DNA from 4 places in the Peribacillus sp. AS_2 genome. Region 4 is predicted to be linked to each of the others. Evidence: riboswitches for the same ligand, from Rfam matches in the RefSeq annotation. Region 4 holds a riboswitch; each other region holds the start of a gene.
The links. Region 4 has a riboswitch for S-adenosylmethionine ahead of OTG27_RS09690 (Fur-regulated basic protein FbpA). Riboswitches for the same ligand answer to the same signal wherever they lie in the genome.
Positions count from the first base shown of each region.

Region 1: another riboswitch for S-adenosylmethionine. It lies ahead of mtnW (2,3-diketo-5-methylthiopentyl-1-phosphate enolase); the one in region 4 lies ahead of OTG27_RS09690 (Fur-regulated basic protein FbpA).
Region 2: another riboswitch for S-adenosylmethionine. It lies ahead of OTG27_RS02020 (methionine ABC transporter ATP-binding protein); the one in region 4 lies ahead of OTG27_RS09690 (Fur-regulated basic protein FbpA).
Region 3: another riboswitch for S-adenosylmethionine. It lies ahead of OTG27_RS07270 (methionine ABC transporter ATP-binding protein); the one in region 4 lies ahead of OTG27_RS09690 (Fur-regulated basic protein FbpA).

Region 1 is NZ_JAPTGA010000002.1:199,140-204,538, reverse strand. Features, by position in the region: gene OTG27_RS03760 (pyridoxal phosphate-dependent aminotransferase) at 65-1,237, shown strand; SAM riboswitch class I at 1,365-1,517, shown strand; gene mtnW (2,3-diketo-5-methylthiopentyl-1-phosphate enolase) at 1,626-2,858, shown strand; gene OTG27_RS03750 (2-hydroxy-3-keto-5-methylthiopentenyl-1-phosphate phosphatase) at 2,865-3,524, shown strand; gene OTG27_RS03745 (methylthioribulose 1-phosphate dehydratase) at 3,521-4,150, shown strand; gene OTG27_RS03740 (cupin domain-containing protein) at 4,175-4,708, shown strand; gene OTG27_RS03735 (CobW family GTP-binding protein) at 5,126-5,399, shown strand, end outside.
Region 2 is NZ_JAPTGA010000001.1:433,244-438,642, reverse strand. Features, by position in the region: gene OTG27_RS02035 (YuzK family famiily protein) at 421-645, opposite strand; gene OTG27_RS02030 (MetQ/NlpA family ABC transporter substrate-binding protein) at 1,383-2,219, opposite strand; gene OTG27_RS02025 (methionine ABC transporter permease) at 2,235-2,903, opposite strand; gene OTG27_RS02020 (methionine ABC transporter ATP-binding protein) at 2,896-3,930, opposite strand; SAM riboswitch class I at 4,084-4,196, opposite strand; gene OTG27_RS02015 (O-acetylhomoserine aminocarboxypropyltransferase/cysteine synthase family protein) at 4,314-5,399, opposite strand, start outside.
Region 3 is NZ_JAPTGA010000003.1:366,903-372,301, reverse strand. Features, by position in the region: gene OTG27_RS07290 (YheC/YheD family endospore coat-associated protein) at 1-143, shown strand, start outside; gene OTG27_RS07285 (YheE family protein) at 207-410, shown strand; gene OTG27_RS07280 (hypothetical protein) at 496-684, shown strand; gene OTG27_RS07275 (MBL fold metallo-hydrolase) at 749-1,573, opposite strand; SAM riboswitch class I at 1,857-1,961, shown strand; gene OTG27_RS07270 (methionine ABC transporter ATP-binding protein) at 2,031-3,047, shown strand; gene OTG27_RS07265 (methionine ABC transporter permease) at 3,034-3,702, shown strand; gene OTG27_RS07260 (MetQ/NlpA family ABC transporter substrate-binding protein) at 3,759-4,580, shown strand; gene OTG27_RS07255 (hypothetical protein) at 4,818-5,168, shown strand.
Region 4 is NZ_JAPTGA010000004.1:366,500-371,898, reverse strand. Features, by position in the region: gene thiE (thiamine phosphate synthase) at 1-487, opposite strand, end outside; gene thiM (hydroxyethylthiazole kinase) at 468-1,283, opposite strand; gene thiD (bifunctional hydroxymethylpyrimidine kinase/phosphomethylpyrimidine kinase) at 1,280-2,086, opposite strand; gene thiW (energy coupling factor transporter S component ThiW) at 2,055-2,576, opposite strand; gene tenA (thiaminase II) at 2,592-3,281, opposite strand; TPP riboswitch at 3,379-3,483, opposite strand; SAM riboswitch class I at 3,641-3,745, shown strand; gene OTG27_RS09690 (Fur-regulated basic protein FbpA) at 3,916-4,104, shown strand; gene OTG27_RS09685 (aspartyl-phosphate phosphatase Spo0E family protein) at 4,357-4,551, shown strand; gene OTG27_RS09680 (GNAT family N-acetyltransferase) at 4,620-5,126, opposite strand; gene OTG27_RS09675 (DUF459 domain-containing protein) at 5,346-5,399, shown strand, end outside.

The DNA.
Region 1 (5,399 bases), on a different contig from region 4:
AGACTACGATAAACATATATCATTTGTGACTAGAATTTCAAGAAATTTCAGAGAAGGTGTATAAATGGTGCAATTCGAAAAATCCGGACTGCTTCAGGACCTGCCCAAGCAGTTTTTTGCTTCACTGGTCGCAAAAGTCAATGCAATCACGGAGCAAGGACATGATGTCATTAATTTAGGCCAGGGAAACCCAGATCAGCCGACGGCGGAACATATCGTCAAAAGTTTGCAAACTGCCGCTGAAAAAACGATTAATCATAAATATTCGCCATTCCGGGGACATCAATATTTAAAAGATGCTGCTGCCGTCTTTTATGAACGGGAATACGGTGTCAAGCTGGATCCGAATAGTGAAGTGGCGATTCTCTTCGGGGGAAAGGCAGGTCTTGTCGAACTTCCGCAGTGCTTATTGAATCCAGGTGATACGATCCTTGTTCCAGATCCCGGCTATCCGGATTATCTTTCCGGTGTTGTTTTAGCCCAGGCAAAGACCGAACTGATGCCCTTGACAGAAGAAAATGATTTTCTTCCGAAATACGATGACATACATAAAGTAGTTCTTGATAAAGCCAAAATGATGTTCTTGAATTATCCGAATAATCCCACAGGCGCTTCTGCAACTAAAAGTTTCTTTGATGAAACCGTCTCCTTTGCAAAAGAACATTCAATTTGTGTGGTCCATGATTTCGCCTATGGGGCGATCGGATTCGACGGAAAAAAACCGATAAGCTTTCTCCAGGCGGAGGGAGCGAAGGATGTAGGAGTTGAAATATACACTCTATCGAAAACATACAATATGGCAGGGTGGAGAGTCGGTTTCGCAGTGGGTAATAAGAGTGTAATAGAATCTCTTGAACTATTACAAGACCATCTTTATGTGAGTCTCTTCCCGGCGATACAAGAAGCTGCGGCAAGTGCTTTGCTTGACTCACAGACCTGTGTAGAGCAGTTAGTGCAAATGTACGAGGGGCGAAGGAATGTTTTCATTGAGGGATTGAGGTCCATCGGATGGGATGTCAAAGCTCCAGCGGCATCGTTTTTTGCCTGGCTCAAGGTACCTGAAGGTTTTACGTCCGAGAGTTTTGCGGACTATTTATTAACGCATGCCCATGTAGCTGTTGCCGCAGGGAATGGGTTCGGTGAATTTGGCGAAGGTTATGTCAGGGTAGGGCTACTGACTTCGGAAGAACGGCTGCAAGAGGCTGTGGAACGAATACGGACATTAAACTTATTTTAATGCAATAAGATATCCGATTTATTCACTTTAAATGGTTAAAACTTATTGACAAAGTAGGAATTACCTGTCAGAATACAAAATAAATTCTTAATCTTTCGATACTGGATACAACTTATATATCAGCGTTTTCTTATTTTGAGCAGGTGGAGGGACTAGCCCGATGAAGCCCAGCAACCGACCGTAATTCCATTGTAAAATGGGGCGGAATCCTTCCGCCGGATTTTTTGAAATCCACAAGGCACGGTGCTAATTCTTGCAGCCGATGGCTGGGAGATAAGAAGATGGCTTTTTAAAGCCTCTTCTTTATGAAGGGGCTTTTGCCATTTTGAGACCATCTCAGACCAATAGTGACATCGAGAGTTTACTAACGTGTTATAGGAGTGATCAGATGAGCGAGATAGTCGCTACTTATTTAATTCATGACTTTATTGGAAATCATGAGAAAAAAGCAGAGAGCATTGCCTTGGGTCTGACTGTCGGGACATGGACGGACTTGCCGCATTTGGTACAGATACAACTGGAAAAACATAAGGGACGCGTCATATCGGTGACCCCCCTATCTGAAGAAGAGAGGGCAAACAGCTACTTTAATCGGAAAGTATACCGTTCGCTGATTAAAATTGCCTATCCTGCAAGGAATTTCTCCAATGATTTACCTGCAATCCTTACGACGGTCTTCGGCAAACTTTCATTGGACGGTGAAATAAAACTTATAGACTTGGATTTTGTCGGTGATATTCAAAAAGCTTTTCCCGGTCCGCAATTTGGCATTGAAGGCATAAGGGAAAAGCTTGGCGTATTTAACCGGCCCTTGGTGATGAGCATCTTTAAAGGTGTATTGGGAAGAGACCTAACATTTCATAATGAGCAACTGAGGCAACAAGCATTGGGAGGTGTCGACCTAGTTAAGGATGATGAGATCCTCTTCGACCAGGAACTGACTCCATTTTTCGATAGAATAAAAACGGGAAAAAGAATATTGAATGAAGTCTATGAAACCACTGGCCACCGTACTTTATATGCTGTCAATCTATCTGGGAAAACTTTTGAATTATTGGATAAGGCAGAGCAAGCGGCTGAAGCAGGGGCAGATGCTTTATTGTTCAACGTTCATACATATGGTTTGGATGTATTGCAGGCCTTGAGTGAACATGATCGTATAAAGCTGCCGATCATGGCGCACCCCGCATATAGCGGGGCATTGGCATCTTCATCATTTTATGGTATCGGCTATCCATTATTGCTTGGTAAATTAGTAAGATTATCAGGTGCGGATTTATCCTTGTTCCCTTCCCCTTATGGAAATGTCGCACTTGAAAAAACGGAGACCTTAGCGATTGCTGAAGCTCTGACAAGAGATGAACTTTCATGGAAGAAAGCCTTCCCTGTTCCTTCTGCAGGCATTCATCCGGGCATGGTTCCGGACCTGATCAAGGATTTCGGGCTTGATAGTGTGATTAATGCCGGAGGCGGAATTCACGGTCACCCTGACGGAGCAGAGGGCGGTGCCAAGGCATTCCGTTCTGCTGTGGAAGCATTTCTGGCAGGAAAGGAACTTTCTGAAGCGGCGGCTGAGGAAGAAACCCTAAAAAAAGCTCTTGTGTTGTGGGGAGGCCTATAAGAAATAATGAAACCGATCATCTTTTGTGATTTTGACGGAACGATCACCAACACAGATAATATCATTTCAATTATGAAGAAATTTGCCCCTCCGGAATGGGAAGCGTTGAAAGACGGAGTCCTTCAGCAAAAAATCAGTATATCTTCAGGAGTTGGGGATATGTTTTCCCTGCTTGATAGTGGCTTGAAGGATGACATCATCCAATATGTAAGAAAAACGGCCGGCATTCGACCAGGGTTTTATGAATTCGTTGAGTATACGAAACAAGCCAATATCCCTTTATATATTGTTAGCGGGGGCATGGATTTTTTCATTTCACCCCTTTTGAATGATATCTTGCCAACAGAGTCCGTTTATTGCAACCATGCATTTTTTGATAAGGAAAAGATTTATATTGAGTGGCCACATGCTTGTGATGAGCAATGTAGTAATGATTGCGGTTGCTGCAAGCCATCCATTATGAGGGAAATTGCGGGTCCGGAAGATTTTAAACTCGTTATTGGAGATTCAGTTACGGATTTTGAAGCGGCAAAACAGGCCGATTTTGTCATAGCCCGTGACATATTGCTTGAAAAATGCGGTAGGGAAGGAATTCCACATCAAGGATTCGAAACATTTTTTGATGTAATTGACATCATAAAGCAGCAGGAGGTGGTTAAAGCGTGAACACTCATTCTAAAGAATGGCTTGAGTTGGCAGATATTAAAGCTGAACTGGCCGAAAGGGATTGGTTTATGGGAACTAGCGGGAATTTGTCCATCCGCGAACCCAAAAGCCCTTTCTTTTATATTACCGCAAGCGGTAAGGATAAAAGGAAGCAATCGGATTCGGACTTTTTACTGGTGGATTTAAAAGGAAAACCAGTTGAAGAAACGAACCTAAGACCATCGGCCGAAACTTTACTTCATACAGACATTTACCGAAAAACCAATGCGAACTGTGTACTCCATGTCCATACAGTTGAAAATAATGTGATATCGGAATTGTACGGAGATGAAGGCCAAGTTTCCTTTCGTAATCATGAAATCATTAAAGCGACCGGTCGGTGGGATGAAGATTCGGAGCTTCGGATTCCAATCATATATAATCACGCTGACATACCGCTGCTATCCGATAAGTTCAAGCCGCATGTCGAAGAAGACTCTGGCGCTGTGCTGATACGCAATCATGGCATTACGGTTTGGGGCAAAAGCGGATTCGAGGCAAAAAGAATACTTGAAGCCTGCGAATTTTTATTTCAATATCAACTGTTGCTTAATCAACAAAAGGCGTTTGCAGGTTCTATAAGATAAATACTCATAGAGGAGGAATGAATGATGGCGACGATCAGATTCCATGAAACAAACGAGGTTATTGAAAACGTTGAACAGGTAAAAGGTTTTTTAGAAACACAAGGGGTTATTTATGAGCAATGGGACATTTCTAAATTACCTGCACATCTTGTGGAAAAATACGATCTAACAGATGCTGACAAGGAGGAAATCCTTGTAACGTTCCAATCAGAGATAGCGGAAATCTCTGAAAGAAGAGGCTATAAAGCCCATGATATCATCACATTATCCGATGCAAATCCGAACTTGGATCAAATGCTTGAAAACTTTAAGCAGGAACACCATCACGAAGATGATGAAGTGCGTTTCATAGCAGGCGGAACGAGTATCTTTGCCATTGAAGGCAATGATAAACAGTGGTTTGATGTACGGCTTAATCCAGGAGATCTTATTAGTGTACCAGAATCAACAAGACATTATTTCACGCTCGCGGAAGATAGGAAAACTGTTGCTGTCCGGATTTTCGTAACAGCTGCAGGATGGGTGCCGATTTACGAAAAAGACGAAGTTCAAGCATGAATCAATGTTGAAAAGCCAGCTTATGGGCTGGTTTTTATTTGTAGAAAAAAGGGAAGTCGGAATGGTCTCATCTCGAACCATGATTTTAAAACAAGACCAGATTATCCTTAATGGTTTTTTCCTGTAATCCCCCTTGGATTGAAGAAACTTGCGACACTCCTGCCGAATAACTGGCTAGCCGAGAACCCACAGACACTGCTTTGATGCGGCTCGGGGGACAGTCGGCGGAAAGGGAGCGGATTTCTGAAATCGACTGGACGTTTTTAAATAAAAAACTGCAGTTTTCTTCGAAAATGTCTAGTCTAAAACCAGCTTACGGGCTGGTTTTTTTATGTGAATCCGGCAAGTGCTTTAGTAAGCTAGTTATGATAAAATTTAACGGAATCGAATTTAACCGGATTATAGGAGCAGATAAGAATGAAAACGACCGAAGTGTACATATTGGGCGGTTTTCTCGGCAGCGGGAAAACGACGCTTCTTCGAAATATTTTAAAACAGGAAAGTGAAGCGGGCAGAAAAGTGGCAGTGCTTTTAAATGAGCTCGGCAGTGTATCGGTTGACAGCGGACTCATTGGTGATGGAGTGCCTCTGAAGGAATTGTTTGACGGGTGCATTTGCTGCACAATTCAAGATAAACTGGAGGTTCAGCTTCATGAGTTACTAACCGAAAATGAACTGGATGCGGTTTATA
Region 2 (5,399 bases), on a different contig from region 4:
TATTACCAGAAAGTAAAGATTACTTTCATTACTATAATTTCCGTAAAAGCATTCTCACTTTATTCTCATTCCAATTTTATAACAAATCCAATTTGGAATCAACTAAATAGATAGGGGTTTCCACTTCGGCCATGTTAAAAACCTGTCCTATTCTTACAATACTAACAGATATGGCCTGTTTACTGCATATTCATACTTATTTTAGCTTTTGTTAAAATTATCTTATTATTCGGCAAATCTTCGCCCTTATTACTATATGTTCAAAGGTTTCGATTGCAAGGTATGAACGTTCCGATTAAAAAGAAAAAAATCGGACTGTCAGGTATTATGTAAGTTTATCCAATAAGGAAACCCTTATTTTATGGACCACTTTCCATTTTACCTCTACAGACCGATCTTTTAAAGAATTCTTTTATATGCTTAGCCGTGAATTTTGCGTTGTAGGTCCTGGACCATTTTGTTGCACTTTACATGTTCCCTATCCCGTTCTTTCTCAACCTCGATACGGAGGTCTAAGTCTCTACTGTACTCACTGTAGCCAATCCCATGTGAAGACTGCATCGCCTTTTCCATTTCGCTTGTTACATTTAAATCCAGAGTATTGATAGTGAACCATCCTTTCAAATTTGTGTATCTTTTTTTCACCTTCATTATCTCTATACCCTTTCCTTTCCTGATTAAACATGAAAGGAATTACATTAAGCCGCAGACTTGAAACAACCTTGATCATCATTATAGCGAGCTGGTTTGTCCGTTCAGCTTTTGCATAATCCGCCGCTCATAATTTTTAGTTTGACTACAGTTTTTTAGATTTTTAGGTTTTCAAAATTTGGACGTTACTTTCCACTTCAGGCACTCGCTTTCCGCGGGCGGTCCGGAAGCCTCCTCGGCGCTTTTGCGCCTGCGGTGTCTCCCCTTGACTCGCTTTTCCCGCAGGAGTCTCGTACCTTCCGTTCCAATCCACTAAGACTACACAATCAGATAGAATCACTTTCACCTACATTCTATATTCCTTTCAATGCCGGTTAGGATTTCCGTGATAAAGTGCTTCACTTCTCTAAGTTCGGCGCTTTATTAATCATTTGTTCAATCAGAGGCTCTTAATCGAGTATTTCCGGGTGTTACTATCGTCCCAACACAAATCCGTTACTGACTGCTGAAGCATACATGAATAAAACCTGAAGCTGTTGACGCAGATTCCGCAACCATGGCTATGTGTAATATGAGCGTTTCGGTTGTTATCCCTGCCCATCGGCACTCAATAACAAATGCAGAGGGCTATTCTGATTTTAAATCCAATAAAAAAAAAAGGTTTCGGAATGAGACCATTCCGAAACCTTTTTAAACGGCGACCTGAATTAAATCAGGCCGCCATTCTCGAATTATTTATCCGCCGGTACAACTGCACCTTTGTATTCTTTAAGAATGAAATCTTGAATTTTTTTAGAATGCAATACTTCTACAAGCGCTTTGATTGCTTCTTTATTTTCGTCACCTTTGTTTACGGCAATGACGTTCACATAAGGTGATTCGGAATCCTCAATCGCAATTGAATCTTTAAGCGGATTCAAACCGGCGTCAATTGCATAGTTGGAGTTGATCAAGACTGCATCGCCTTCGCCGCTCTCATAAATTTTAGGAAGCAGGGCCGCTTCATAATCTGCATCGAATTTAAGGTTTTTCTTATTTTCAACGATGTCTTTCGTTGTAGCCGTCGTTTTATCGATGCCTTCTTTCAAAGTGATCAGGCCATTCTTTTCCAAAAGGGATAAAGCGCGTCCATGATCAGCAACAGAGCTGCTCATAATAATTGTTGCGCCTTCAGGAAGTTTATCAATGCTTTTATATTTTTTTGAATATAGAGCAATCGGCTCGATATGGATTCCGCCAGCATTGACGAAGTCATATCCATTTTCTTTAATTTGCCCCTCTAAATATGGAATGTGTTGAAAGTAGTTAGCATCCAATTCCTTATCATTCAACGCCTTATTCGGTAAAACATAGTCCTGGAACGTTTCAATTTCCAAATCGATTCCTTTTTCTTTAAGAAGCGGTTTAGCTTCCTCAAGGATTTCTGCATGAGGAACATTGGATGCCCCTACAACTAATTTCTTCGATTCTTTTTCCGTATCGCTGCCGCTTTTATCCTTTTCACTTCCACAAGCAGCCAAAGCGATAGATAACACTAAGATTAATGCAAATCCTAAAAACTTTTTCATCCTATTCATCTCCCTTTATCTTTTGTCCAATTTAGATGTAATCACATCTCCAATAATTTGAATTATGAAGACGATAATTAGAATAACGATTGTCGCTACAAGCGTAACGTCATTTTGATTTCTTTGATAGCCGTCCAAATAGGCTAGATTACCAAGCCCGCCAGCGCCGATGACCCCGGCCATTGCGGTATATCCAACCAATGCAATCGATGTTACCGTAATCCCGGAAATAAGGGCAGGCATCGACTCTGGAAGAAGGACCTTCCAAATGATCGTGCTCGTTTTTGCCCCCATCGATTTAGCGGCTTCAATTACACCTTTATCGATTTCACGAAGGCCGATTTCAACCATACGCGCATAAAATGGGGCAGCACCGATAATAAGTGCCGGCAGTGCAGCGTTCTCACCGATCATGGAACCGACAAGCGCTTTAGTGAAAGGAATGAGCAGCACGATCAAAATAAGAAATGGAATGGAACGGAATATATTGACGACTGCACTCATGACTCCGTTAACAGCCCGGTTTTGCCACATATTACCCTTCCCTGTCAGGAAAAGGATCAATCCTAGTATTATGCCTATAAAAAAGGTTGCCACTACAGAGACGCTTGTCATGTAAAGCGTTTCTTTCGTAGCTTCAATGATGTCTTCCCAATCAACATTCGGCAATAATTCTTCAAGCATGAGTAATCACCTCCACGCCTACCTGCTGTGCTTTAATGAATTCGATTGCGCGGAGCATTTCATCCTCTTTGCCATCTAGATGGATAAACAATGTTCCATATGAACCGCTTCTTGTTTGGGATATCTTACCTTGAACAATATTGACATCCAACTCGAAGTTACGTACAAGCTTGGTGATCAATGGGCTTTCTGCATGATCACCTACAAAGGTCAATTGAATCACTTTGCCTGCTGGATAGCGTTCGAGCAAATGGTCCATCGTTTCTTTCGTTTCTTCCGGTTCCGTTACCTGTTGCACGAAACGCTTCGTCATTTGTTCTTTAGGATTCTTGAAAACATCCAGGACAGGACCCTGTTCAACAACCTGCCCGCTTTCCATCACGGCGACGCGATGGCAGATTTTACGTATTACATGCATTTCATGCGTAATCAAGACGATCGTCAATCCCAAACGCTGATTGATGTCAACAAGCAATTCGAGTATGGAGTCGGTAGTCTGCGGATCCAATGCAGAAGTCGCTTCATCACACAGCAGCACTTTAGGGTCATTTGCCAGAGCCCTGGCTATTCCCACCCTTTGCTTTTGCCCTCCGCTTAATTGCGAAGGATAGGCCTTTTCCCTGCCTTCAAGTCCGACTAACTTGATCAATTCGTTCACACGCTTGGTGCGTTCAGGTTTAGAAATACCTGCAATTTCCAACGGGAAAGATATATTCTCCTGAACGGTCCTTGACCATAATAGATTGAAATGCTGGAAAATCATGCTGATTTCTTGACGGGCCTTACGGAGCTGAGCCCCTTTAATTTTTGAAATTTCCTTTTCAGCCACCACAACGGATCCCTCTGTCGGTGTTTCCAATCCATTGAGCATTCTGATCAAAGTACTTTTCCCCGCTCCACTGTAACCGATGATCCCGAAAATCTCGCCTTTATTTATTTCAACATTCACATTATTTACAGCCTTGATCGTCTCACTGTTTCCTTTTCCTGTTCGGAACAGCTTACTGACTTTCGTCAATGTAATCATTAACCCTCACCTCTTTTATCCAATAAAACCTATGAACTTAGTTGATTTCTCTACATTATTAGTCTGTTTCTCCTATCATGTAAAAGTTTTCCCAATTAAAATAGAAAAAACCTTTCTGCATGAGCAGAAAGGCAGGTGAAGAAACAGGCCTTCCTCTCATCTTCCAAAGTGATTAAACTTTGTGTGAATTGGCACCTTTCCAAGGAAATCTCCTTGTCGGTTGCCGGGTTTCATCGGGCACATCCCTCCACCTCTCTTGATAAGAGCTAATATATAGAATATTTGTACATCATTAAGTTCTTTAGTATGGAGAAATTTTATCATAGATAAAAAAGGAGCGCAATGTATATTATTTCTAGTACAAGAATGAACAGGAACTTTGCTTAAAGCGTTTTGGATGTCAAGGAGACGATTTTCGTCGCCTTTTCAATTGCCTGCTCCAAATCTTCTATTAAGTCGTCTATATTTTCAATCCCAATCGATAAACGGACTTGATCGGCACTTACACCCGCTTTCGCAAGACCCGCCTCATTCAATTGTTGATGGGTGGTACTTGCTGGGTGGATGATCAAGCTCTTCGCATCCCCTACATTCGCCACATGGGACCATAATTCCACCGAATTGATAAGTTTTGCCCCAGCTTCGCGATTACCTTGAATCCCAAATGTGACGACAGATCCAGCTCCCTTTGGCAAATATTTATCCGCAAGGGCTTTATCGGGATGATCCTCATCACCAGGATGTGAAACCCAGGTCACGGCAGGATGGTTTTTTAAATATTGAATGACAGACTTGGTGTTTGATAGATGCTCTTTCATCCTTACATGCAGCGTTTCAAGTCCAAGCGTAAACTGGAATGCACTTTGGGCACTTAGCGCAGGGCCCAAATCACGGAGTAACTGGACCCGGGCTTTCGTTATGAATGCGGCAGGGCCAACTGCCTCGGCGTATACCAGACCGTCGTAACTTGGGTCAGGCTCCGTGAAGCCAGGATAGTTTGGCGAGTTCCAATCGAATTTCCCTCCATCCACGATGACACCGCCTAGCGTCGTTCCATTTCCAAGAAGCCATTTTGTAGCGGAATGGATGACAATATCCGCTCCAAAATCAATTGGTCTGCAAAGATACGGTGTCGCGAAGGTATTATCAATGATTAAAGGTATGCCGGCTTCGTGGGCGATTTCCGCTACCGCTTCAATATCGAGCACCCTCAAACTTGGATTTCCGATCGTTTCAGCAAAAATGGCTTTAGTTCTTGGTGTAATCGCCCTTTTAAAATTCTCAGGGTCATCGGGAGAAACGAACTTCACTTTGATCCCATATTTAGGAAGAGTGTTTTCGAAAAGGTTATACGTACCGCCATATAATGTTGAGGCTGAAACAATCTCATCCCCTGCAGCAGCAATATTCAGGATTGAAAGTGAGATGGCAGCCATTCCGCTTGCCGTTGCCAATCCGCCGATACCGCC
Region 3 (5,399 bases), on a different contig from region 4:
AAGACGAATCTGGCTCGCTTTTCATATACGAAGTGAACTCAAAGCCGATGCAATTCGATGAAGAAGAAATTGAAACAAACAGGCTTTTGCATTTAAAAAATCTTTTCATTGAATTAACTTTTTCCAACCTGAAAAGAAAATAACACCTCCAGCTGCCGTTTTCCATTATAATCGAATGAGAAACAGTATATATGGAGGTAATACATATGATCACTCATTTTCAATGGGAACCATTGCATAAGAATCTGCCAGGATGGAAAATTTCCTTTTATTTCAATAAGCAGGCAGTCAAAGCCTTATATCACAAAGATGGATCCATCGAGTGGACAGCCAATCCGCCTTCCGAAACAGATGAAACCAAACTCAAAAGCATGATACATGATTTAATGATCTTCCATGTATATGAATGAAGCCCCTTTACATTCATTAAATCGCTAAACAGAATAAAAATCCCTCCTTTGCCTAAACTAAAGAAAAGGCTAGGAGGGATTTCTTTTGGATAAAGAAAAAATGACATTTTTGAAGGATACCGAATATGATGGCAAGGACTCCGTTTACCTGGATATCGATCGTATCATCAATGAAGGAATGGCGGGCGGAAATGTGTATGAAGTCGCTAACCTTCAGAACATCGAAGAAGCACATGATTTTTATGATGAAACAGATCCCAATGTCAATAAATGAATAAGGTGGGCTCTCTTATGGAGAGCTCTCTTTTATATCAGTCAGACCGTTAAACGGATAGCAATCAAATAGTCCCATTCTCCCTCGCACTTAAAATATTTTCGTTTAATATCGATGTAATGATATGCTCTGAATCCCATTCATGCCCAGATATCTCGATAAGGGGATAGCGATTCGGTAAAACGACCTGCTGGATTTCATGAACGGTCAGCCCTTGAGAATGCAAGCGTAAAATTTCCCCTTGGAGATTTTCCAGATAATCCAGTTTTTTTCGAAACATCTCCTTCCCATTAGGGACATGCCCAGCATGACAGCAAAACACTTCCCCGAAGTCATATTGAAGCAATCTTTTTATGGAATCGATTATCACCGGGACCGACTCTTCCCGTAAGACAAGCTTTGTTTTTGGGGTTACGAAAAGGTCTCCTGAAAAGAGCACGCCATTATTGTGATTCAAATACACCATATGGTCCTTTGCATGACCTGGGGTAAAAATCGGCTCCCACGTTTGGGTACGGGAAGGAATGGCCTTCCCCAGAGGCTCAGCTTTAAAGGCGTCTCTCTTTCCCCAGAAAATTTTGCGGTATTCAGGATATTCAGCATCCTTTGCACAAACCTCAACCGACATCGGGTGAATGAAAAGAGGGACCTTTTTATGTTCCTGTATCCAGGCAGCACCCCCCGTATGATCTTCATGATAGTGAGTCAGGGCCACTGAGTCGAAGTCTGCGGATTCATAGAATGGAGTAAGTTCTTCCAATAAAATCTGTGCGCCAGTATCTATCAATAGGCCATCCGTTAAAAAGACATACACACTCATCCCCGCCTTATTCCCGCCAGGAGTCCCATGCACGCAAACCACATCATTTATCGTCTTGATCTCTATCATTCGGTTTCCTCCCAATCATTGTATAAATATAGTTTCATCTTCCTTTTTTTAACTTTCTATAATAAATGTAGTACCACTTTACCTTTTTGACAAGGAAATATTGGAATGAATAGCTTCGATGAAAATGCTGGATTATTGCATAATAGCCCATTTTCCATGAATCGTTTTAACGGACTGTACCAGATTTAATGACAAAAAAAATAAAAGTAACGATTGACAATGACGGATTTTACAAATAATATAGATTATATTATAAAACTTGAAATATTCTAAAATAATAATTTACTTATCAAGAGTGACGGAGGGATCAGGCCCTGTGATGTCCGGCAACCGCCCTTAGGGAACGGTGCCAATTCCTGCAGAATGATTGCATTCTGAAAGATAAGCCGAGATATGATTTCGCTGCCTCTTTCTGAATGATAGAGGCAGCTTTTTTAATGTTTAAGGGGGAAAGCTCATGATTGAAATCCGTTCAGTCCGAAAGGAATACGTCTCGAAGAAAAACCGAGTTATCGGAGTGGATAACGTATCTTTAACCATTCAAACTGGTGAAATATATGGAATTGTCGGCTACAGCGGAGCTGGAAAAAGCTCATTACTCCGCTGCTTGAATTTGCTTGAACGTCCGACAGGTGGAAAGATCATTATCGACGGCATTGATTTAACCTCTTTATCTAGCAAAGAGCTTCGTAAACAACGGCAAAAAATCGGAATGATATTCCAGCACTTTTCCCTGGTCAGTTCAAAAACCGTTTATGAAAATGTCGCTTTCGCCTTAAGGGCCGCGCATCGATCGAAGGACGCGACTAAGTTACGTGTATTGGAATTGTTGGAAATAGTAGGGCTCAGCGATAAGAAAGATGTCTATCCTGCACAGCTTAGCGGTGGACAGAAGCAACGGGTCGGCATTGCTCGCGCGTTAGCAAATGAACCCACTGTACTATTATGTGATGAAGCGACTTCAGCCCTTGATCCAACAACTACAAAAGCGATTTTACAGTTATTGAAAAAGATAAGCAGTGAGCTTGGTATCACCATCGTGTTGATTACACATGAAATGGAAGTGGTCAAAGAACTATGCCACCGAGTCGCCGTGATGCAGGATGGCCGGGTAATTGAAGAAGGACCCGTTTATGAAATATTTTCACAGCCCAAACAGGAGTTAACGAAGCAATTCATTAGCAGTGTACTGGATTTCGAACTCCCTTCGCACTTGATTGAAGAAAGTGAAGGTACGATTATTAAAATCCAATTTAAAGGGCAAACCGCCGGTGAATCGATTCTTTCGGATACTCTCCAATCCCATGCAGTAAAGGGAAATATTTTACACGGTAAAATTGAGTATATCCAGGATGTTCCTTTAGGCATTTTAATCATCGAGTTAATTGGCGATGCCGTCCAAATTCATTCGGCATTGGAATATATAAAAGATCGTTCCAGTTCTGTGGAGGTGTTAAAACATGTCACTGCTTAATCCCATCGTCAATATTTTACCTGATCTTAATAAAGCCTTTCTTGAAACGATTTATATGGTTGGCGTTTCTCTTGCAGTAGCCCTGCTGATCGGTTTACCGCTTGGAGTATTGCTATTTTCAACAACCAGGAATTTATTTTTTGAAAATGGCATCGTGAATCGATCTCTCGGTTTCGCAGTCAATATTGTCCGTTCAATCCCGTTCATCATTCTCTTGGTCGCCCTCCTTCCTTTAACGGACCTACTTACAGGATCGACGATAGGGCCAAGAGCAGCTTCTGTTTCCCTGTCCGTATCCGCAATCCCTTTTTTTGCAAGGATTGTTGAAACGGCATTACGTGAAATAGACAGAGGAGTGATTGAAGCAGCAATTGCCGTAGGTGCCACTCCATGGATGATCATTAAGGATGTCCTTCTTCCAGAGGCAAAACCGGGAATCATTCAAGGACTGACATTAACGACCATTTCGCTAATCGGTTACTCAGCAATGGCTGGGACAATCGGCGGTGGCGGAATTGGCGACCTGGCCATCCGGTACGGATATTACCGATATGACAACACAGTCATGATCACGACGATCGTCGTGCTGATCTGCCTTGTGCAACTCATTCAAATGGTTGGTGACAAAGTTTCATACATAGTTAACAAGCGATAGGTTCAATCACTTTTTTTAATGACTCAATACATTTCATTACTCAGGAGGAATTTCAAATGAAGAAAATAGCTTCGTTATTATCAGTCTGTGCACTTGCACTCGGCTTGGCAGCTTGCGGGAGCGATGATGCATCCCCAAATACTGAAGACAAAAAAGAATTGAAGATTGGGGCGACTACCGGGCCGTACGCCGATATGGTTAAGGAGGCCATCAAACCAGGTCTGGAAGATCTTGGATACAAAATAGAGATCGTCGAATTCACCGACTATATCCAGCCGAATAAGTCGCTTGGCAACAACTCGATCGACGCCAACCTTTTCCAGCATAAAGTGTACATGGATAACTTCGCTAAAGAAAATGATTTAAAGCTTTCCGACCTTATCATAGTTCCAACAGCGCCAATGGGCATATATTCTAATAAGTATAATTCATTGAAAGAAGTGAAAGACGGTACATCCATTGCAGTGCCCAATGATCCGGTTAACCTGGCACGTGCACTAAAAGTGCTGGTGGATGAAGGGTTGATTGAAGTCGATCCAAATGTCGACCCTTTAAAAGTATCTGAAAAGGATGTAACGAAAAATCCAAAAAACATCCAGCTAAAACCATTGGAATCCGCTCAGTTGCCCCGCGCAACAGACAGCGTCGACCTATCGGCGGTCCCTGGCAACTTTGCTCTTGCAGCGAAAATGGACCTCAAGGATGCCCTAGTTTTAGAAAACATGCCGGATATGTATCGAAACGTTGTTGCAGTGAATACAAAAGATGTAGACGCTCAATTTGCCAAGGATATTAAATCAGTAGTGGAATCCGACCAGTTTGAAAAAGTGATCGATGACAAATTTGCCGGATTCGGAAAACCAGACTGGATGAATTGATCAAATAATCAAGGCCTGCTTCCCCTTTACCGGGAACAGGCCTTTCATTAAGGAGAGCAATTATGAGTACCTTACTGGAGGTCCGCAGCGGCCCCGCCTATTACGCATTTACATGCCGGAATCGGCGATACATTCGCGAAATGGTACGAGGGCAATACACTGGCCGAAAAGCTCGCCACCAAGTCCATTTGTTTTGAATTGGCCCATCTGGCCGCAAGGCAATGCCAGGAAGTTTTATTGACATATGGCGAGGAAGCCTTAGCTGATTTGGAAAAAGGGAGATGGACAGATGCGCTGCAGCGTGTAATTGAAACGAACATCATCACCAGTGGTCTTGTTGGCGGGTTTGGCGGCCAGTACTTGCGCGTTGCCGGTGCCCACTCCATTCATAATGGCATGACTTCCATCACCCAAGCGCATCATTTACTTCACGGGGAAAAAGTGGCATATGGAATTTCATTCCAACTTATGCTAGAAGGGAAATTCTCGGAAATCAAACAATTGCTGCCCATCTACCGGGTGCTTAAATTGCCGATGACATTGCTTGATATTGGCCTGACTGTTGAACTAAGGCGGAACTTCAACTGATTGCAGCCCACTCTGTCAAAGAAGGTGAAGACATCCATCTTCTTTTCCCTGATATCAACAAGGAAAAAGTGGCAGCCGACATGGAAAACCTTGAAATCCTTACAAACCATGCAAGCCCTTCCTAAAAAAGCGATGGGGTTTTGACCCCATCGTTTTTTTGATTCCTCATTGTATAAAGTCATCCTTTCCACCAAGCATACATAATGTTCCATTAATACTTCAGTATAATAA
Region 4 (5,399 bases):
CTACTGCGGGAATGGATACGCCGCGGCAAATTTCCCCCAGATCCTCAAGTGCCATTAGGGTTGCATCTTGTTTGGTCTTGGTGGGGAAAACGGAACCGACCCCGATATAATCCGCTCCATTTCGTTCGGCTTCGAGAGCTTCTTCAAGAGTGGAGACAGATACACCGACAATCATATCTTCAGGTACCATTTTTTTGACGACAGGCAGTGGAAGGTCATCTTGCCCAATATGAATTCCGTCCGCTCCAACCGCAAGTGCTATATCCACCCGGTCATTGATGATAAGGGGAATGGAAAGCTCATTCAATAACTGTTTTAATGCAGATGCTTTTTCATAAAAGGAGAGGGAGGAATTGTTTTTCTCTCTAAGTTGTACGATCGAGACTCCTCCTGAAACCGATTGTGCAATGATTTTGGTCAATTCTTCTATTGCTATGGACTCTTCCGTAACTAAATACAGGCTTAAATCAATTTGGGACTTCTTCACTTATTTTCACCTCATGCATCCAGATTTCCTTATCCATTCTTGATATGGCATCGATTAATCGCACACGGAAAGTACCTGTTCCTTCATCCTTTTGAAGGGTTGCGGCTGCTAGTTCCCCTGAAATGCTCATTGTTGAGATACCGGCAATTGCTGCAGAATAGAAATCATCGGTGACTCCGGAAAAAGTTCCGATAAGAGCAGTGGACATGCAACCGGTACCTGTAACATTAGTTAAAAGGAGGTTCCCGTTATCGATGATGGACGTATGTTTTCCATCGCTGACCGCATCCTTAGCTCCGCTGACCACGATGATGCTATTCAATTCATTTGCCGCTCGTGCAGCCAGCTCTGCATTGCTAATCGCAAGTTCCCCCGAATCCACCCCGCGAGTAACGGTATCCCCACCTATCAATGACAGGATTTCACTCGCATTTCCGCGAATGATTTGGAAAGTAACCTTACTTAGGAGCTCTTTGACTTGCTCTGTACGATAGGAGGTGGCACCAACGCCCACCGGGTCCAAAATGACTGGGATGTCCAGGGCATTTGCCGTTTTACCGGCAATCTCCATTGCTTCCAAGGCCTTATCATCGATCGTACCGAAATTCAGGACCAATGCATCTGCTAATTTGACCATATCCGCCACTTCTCTTGGGCTCGATGTCATTACTGGTGAACCTCCGATGGCAAGGGTGGCATTTGCACAGTCATTGACCGTAACAAAGTTGGTGATTTGGTGAACGAGTGGTTTCCTTTCTTTTACCTTCATAAATAAATCGGCTGAGGAAACCTTCATAATAAGTCACTCCTTTCTTTTTTTGAATATGAATGAAAATGATGGACAGGTCCATGACCTTTACCGATTGAAAAGCTATTGCGTATCGCTTCGGAAATATAGGTCTTGGCTTGCTCGATCGACACTTGCAATGGCAGTCCATTTGCCAGGTTAGATGTAATGGCGGATGATAGGGTACAGCCCGTACCATGAGTGTTTTTTGTATGAATGCGCTCTCCCTTGATCCAGTGGAAGTCAGTCCCATCATAAAAAAGATCATTTGGATTTCCTGCTGCATGGCCGCCTTTAAGTAAAACGGATTTGGGACCCATTTCTTGTATCGAAATGCATGCCCTGTAGAAATCTTGTTTCGTCCGAATCGGGAAGCCAGTAAGTACTTCCGCTTCTGGTACATTGGGTGTTACAAGATTTGCAAGCGGAAGCAATTCCATTTTTAAGGCAGAGACGGCCTTTTCGTCGAGCAAATGGTGGCCGCTTTTGGAAATCATGACAGGGTCAAGGATAACGATGGCAGGCATGAAGGTTTTAAGGGACGCAGCGACCGTTTCCACGATTTCTTTTGATCCAAGCATGCCTATTTTTACTGCATCGACAGGAATATCTTCAAAGATAGCTGCAATTTGATCCGATATGATAGCAGTTTCAATGGGCTGTACAGAACGGACTTCCATTGTGTTTTGGGCAGTAACGGCTGTGATGGCAGACATTCCAAATACACCATGTGCAGAAAATGTTTTTAAATCCGCTTGTATTCCAGCACCGCCCCCTGAATCAGAGCCTGCGATCGTTAATGCTGTTTTCATAAAAAAACCCCTTCATATAAGTATTTTTTAGCAATATTTTAAGTAATATGAAAGCTAAAATCGCACCTGCGAATGAACTGAACATAAAAGCCGGTAAAAAACCAAAAAGAGCAGCTTTTTCTCCCAATAGGAGGGTTGCAAGCGGATAACAGGCCAGGGAACCGAGAAAGCCGGTCCCGATCACTTCCCCTAAACAGGCGAATTTTAAGCTTTGTGTTTTTCGGTAAAGGATGGCGGCCAAAAGTGCACCAATCATGCTGCCGGGAAAGGCGAAAATTGAACCGGTACCAATCATGTTTCTAATAATGGAAACTAAAAAAGCTTGTGTCACCGCATATGCAGGCCCCAATAGAACCGCCGTCAGGACATTTGCCAGATGTTGAATAGGAAAGATTTTTGCAAATCCTGCAGGGATGAAAATAAATGAACTGGTAAGCGTCGTTAAAGCCGTGATCATGGCAGTCAATGTCAGTTTCTTGATAGGGTTCATCCTCATGTCAACCACCTACAGAGGCCAATCCTGCTCATTTTGAACCATGTCCCAGAATAAATATTCATATCGGGAAGTAACCAAAAAGTGCTTTTCTAATCTAAGAAGTTCCTTTTCAGGCATGCCTTCCGTCAATTCTTCCAACAAAGCGATTAGCCACTTGTGTGCTTCCCCGAATTCAGGAGATGAATAGGACCTTATCCAATCTGCGTAGCGATTGTTTTCCAGTGCTGCTCCATTTTGTTCTTTTAATAGCAAACCGATTTCATAATAATCCCAAGCGCAGGGCAGGAGACAGGCGATCAAGTCTGCCAAAGTCCCATGCTGAGCTGCATTTAGCATGTAACCTGTATAGGCTAGAGTGGTTGGAGTAGGTTCTGTATTTTCCAATTCCTTGGAGCTGATCCCGAATTCGGAAGCATAATGCCGATGAATATCCATTTCCACTTGAAGGGTTTCATTTAAAATGCTCGCAAATTTTGACATAGTTTCGATGTTATGGGCTTTGATGACACCTAAAGCAAAGAGCTTGGAATAATCCATGAGATAGACATAGTCCTGCTTCAGGTAATAGGCAAATTTCTTTTCAGGAAGTGTGCCGTTTCCAATTGCTTGGACAAAGGGATGTGAATGGTTCCTTTTCCAAATCTCTTTTGCCCGTGCATGCAGTCTATCACTGAATGTTTCTAATTTTGTATTCTCCATTGTTCATCCTCCTATAGAATGGCTCCCTTTACCTTTGTTAAATAAAAAACCCCGTTCCTGAATACGGAACGGGGTAGATGGATATAGTCTGTAAAATGGACGATATCATCCACTTCCCTCCGCCGGTATGAGCCGGTTCAGGTTCAAAGGGTCCGGAACTAATTCCATCTCAGTCTTAAAAAAGACTCCCCTAGTGGTGTGAATTGTATGTAATTACTGACATCATATCAGAAAGACAAGAAAATGCAACCCGTATTTGAAAGAGGAATCACTTTATGTCCAGGAAAAAAGGGAGAACCAGGTAATTGACTTTTGAAGATTATTAGGATAGAATCATTTCTACATCATTATATATTGAATTCTTATCCAGAGAGGTGGAGGGACTTGGCCCTAAGAAACCTCGGCAGCGGACCCGTTTAGGGAACTGTGCTAAATCCAACAAGCATATGCTTGGAAGATAAGAAGAGCCGAACGGACACTGTCAGCCTCTTCTTAAATTAGAAGGGGCTTTTATTTTTGGGAAATAACGTTTAGTGACATACTAGAAAAGGTATATATAATTTGGTGAAATCAAACAAGTTGATAAAGTTTAGCTAACTAGAAGCAGGCACTAGGACGGAAAGGAGCCATTTACATGGCAGAATTATTTAAGAGGATTGAACAGAGGAAGGCAAAACTCATTGAAGAGCTATTGGCCAATGGAGTATACAAAACCTCTGATGAAAGGCACCTTTATGATGCCCCATTAAAAGTACTTGAAGATGAATATAAGATTGTTATAAATAGACCTAATAACGAGTCACCTTCTGAATGGATGACATAGTAATCGGAATACAATATTTGGATTTTTGGATAAGGGATATGATGTAAGCATTCGCAGTCTACACTAGTGGATGCTTTTTTTGCGTTTATTAGAAAACGACACAAATTATACATAATTAAATAACAAAATAGGTGTTTTGTCACATTTGACCTATAAAATAACACATTTAATTTCTGGAAAATAGTTGATTTTAACTAGTGATTTCATTATGATAAAAGTGTAAAAATATTGAATAAATGGGAGGTGTCTATGATGCATTGCCGTAAGGTAACTATAGAAAAAGTTGAAGAGAAGAGACAGGAAATGATAAAGTTGGGAGCGATTTACGGCTTAACAAGTCTGCTGACTGTACAAGCCAGCCAAGAATTGGATACGCTATTGAATGCGTTAGCAAGTAAAAGAGATTCTGAATATTTTTCTCTTCAAGAAGCATATAGGTATTTTTAAATTAGCAATTCGACCTGTATTAATCTAAAAAAGCTACTGCTCAAGGCAATAGCTCTAAAGAATTATATTTAAATATCGACACGTTTACCTAGAATGATCAAATCCCGCTCAATGCCATCCATCTCGGCAACTTGAGGTAAATGTGCCCATTCTTCAAACCCGAATTTAGAAAAAAGCTTAAGGCTTGGTGTATTATGGGCGAAAATGAAACCCAATAAAGTCTTAACACCTAATTTTGGACTCAATTCAATTGCCTTTCGAATCGAAATTTGTCCAATTCCTTTTCCCCGGAAATAATCATCAATGTAAATGCTGATTTCGGCAGTGGAATTATATGCCGGTCGGCCATAAAAGGATTGAAAGCTCATCCATCCAGCGGTTTTCCCTTCTATAGTAATGATATATAGCGGTCTACTTTCTGAATGATGTTCCTCAAACCATTTAACCCTCGATTGGACGGATACAGGTTCCGTATCTGCCGTGACCATCCTTGAAGCAATTGTCGAATTATATATTTCAACAATTCTGGGTAGATCAGATAGTTCTGCCTCTCTAAACTCTATGTGTTCTTCCATGATTTAAACTCCTAACTATCATTTATTCAATCTCCAGAATGAAGGGTAATCCCGTTTTTGGTTTTAGGGACGTTGAATGAAACCCAATCCATTGAAAGTTTTATATTATCATACACTCTTTATTCTTTATCTGACAATTCTTTTTTATGTTAGTACTGCAGATTTTTTGGGTATGAACAAGATTAAATACTTCTAGTAAAAAGACAAGAGGAGAACCAAATGAAAAAATTGGCAGGTATATTGATTATCGTATTGGTTATATGTTTTGCTGCA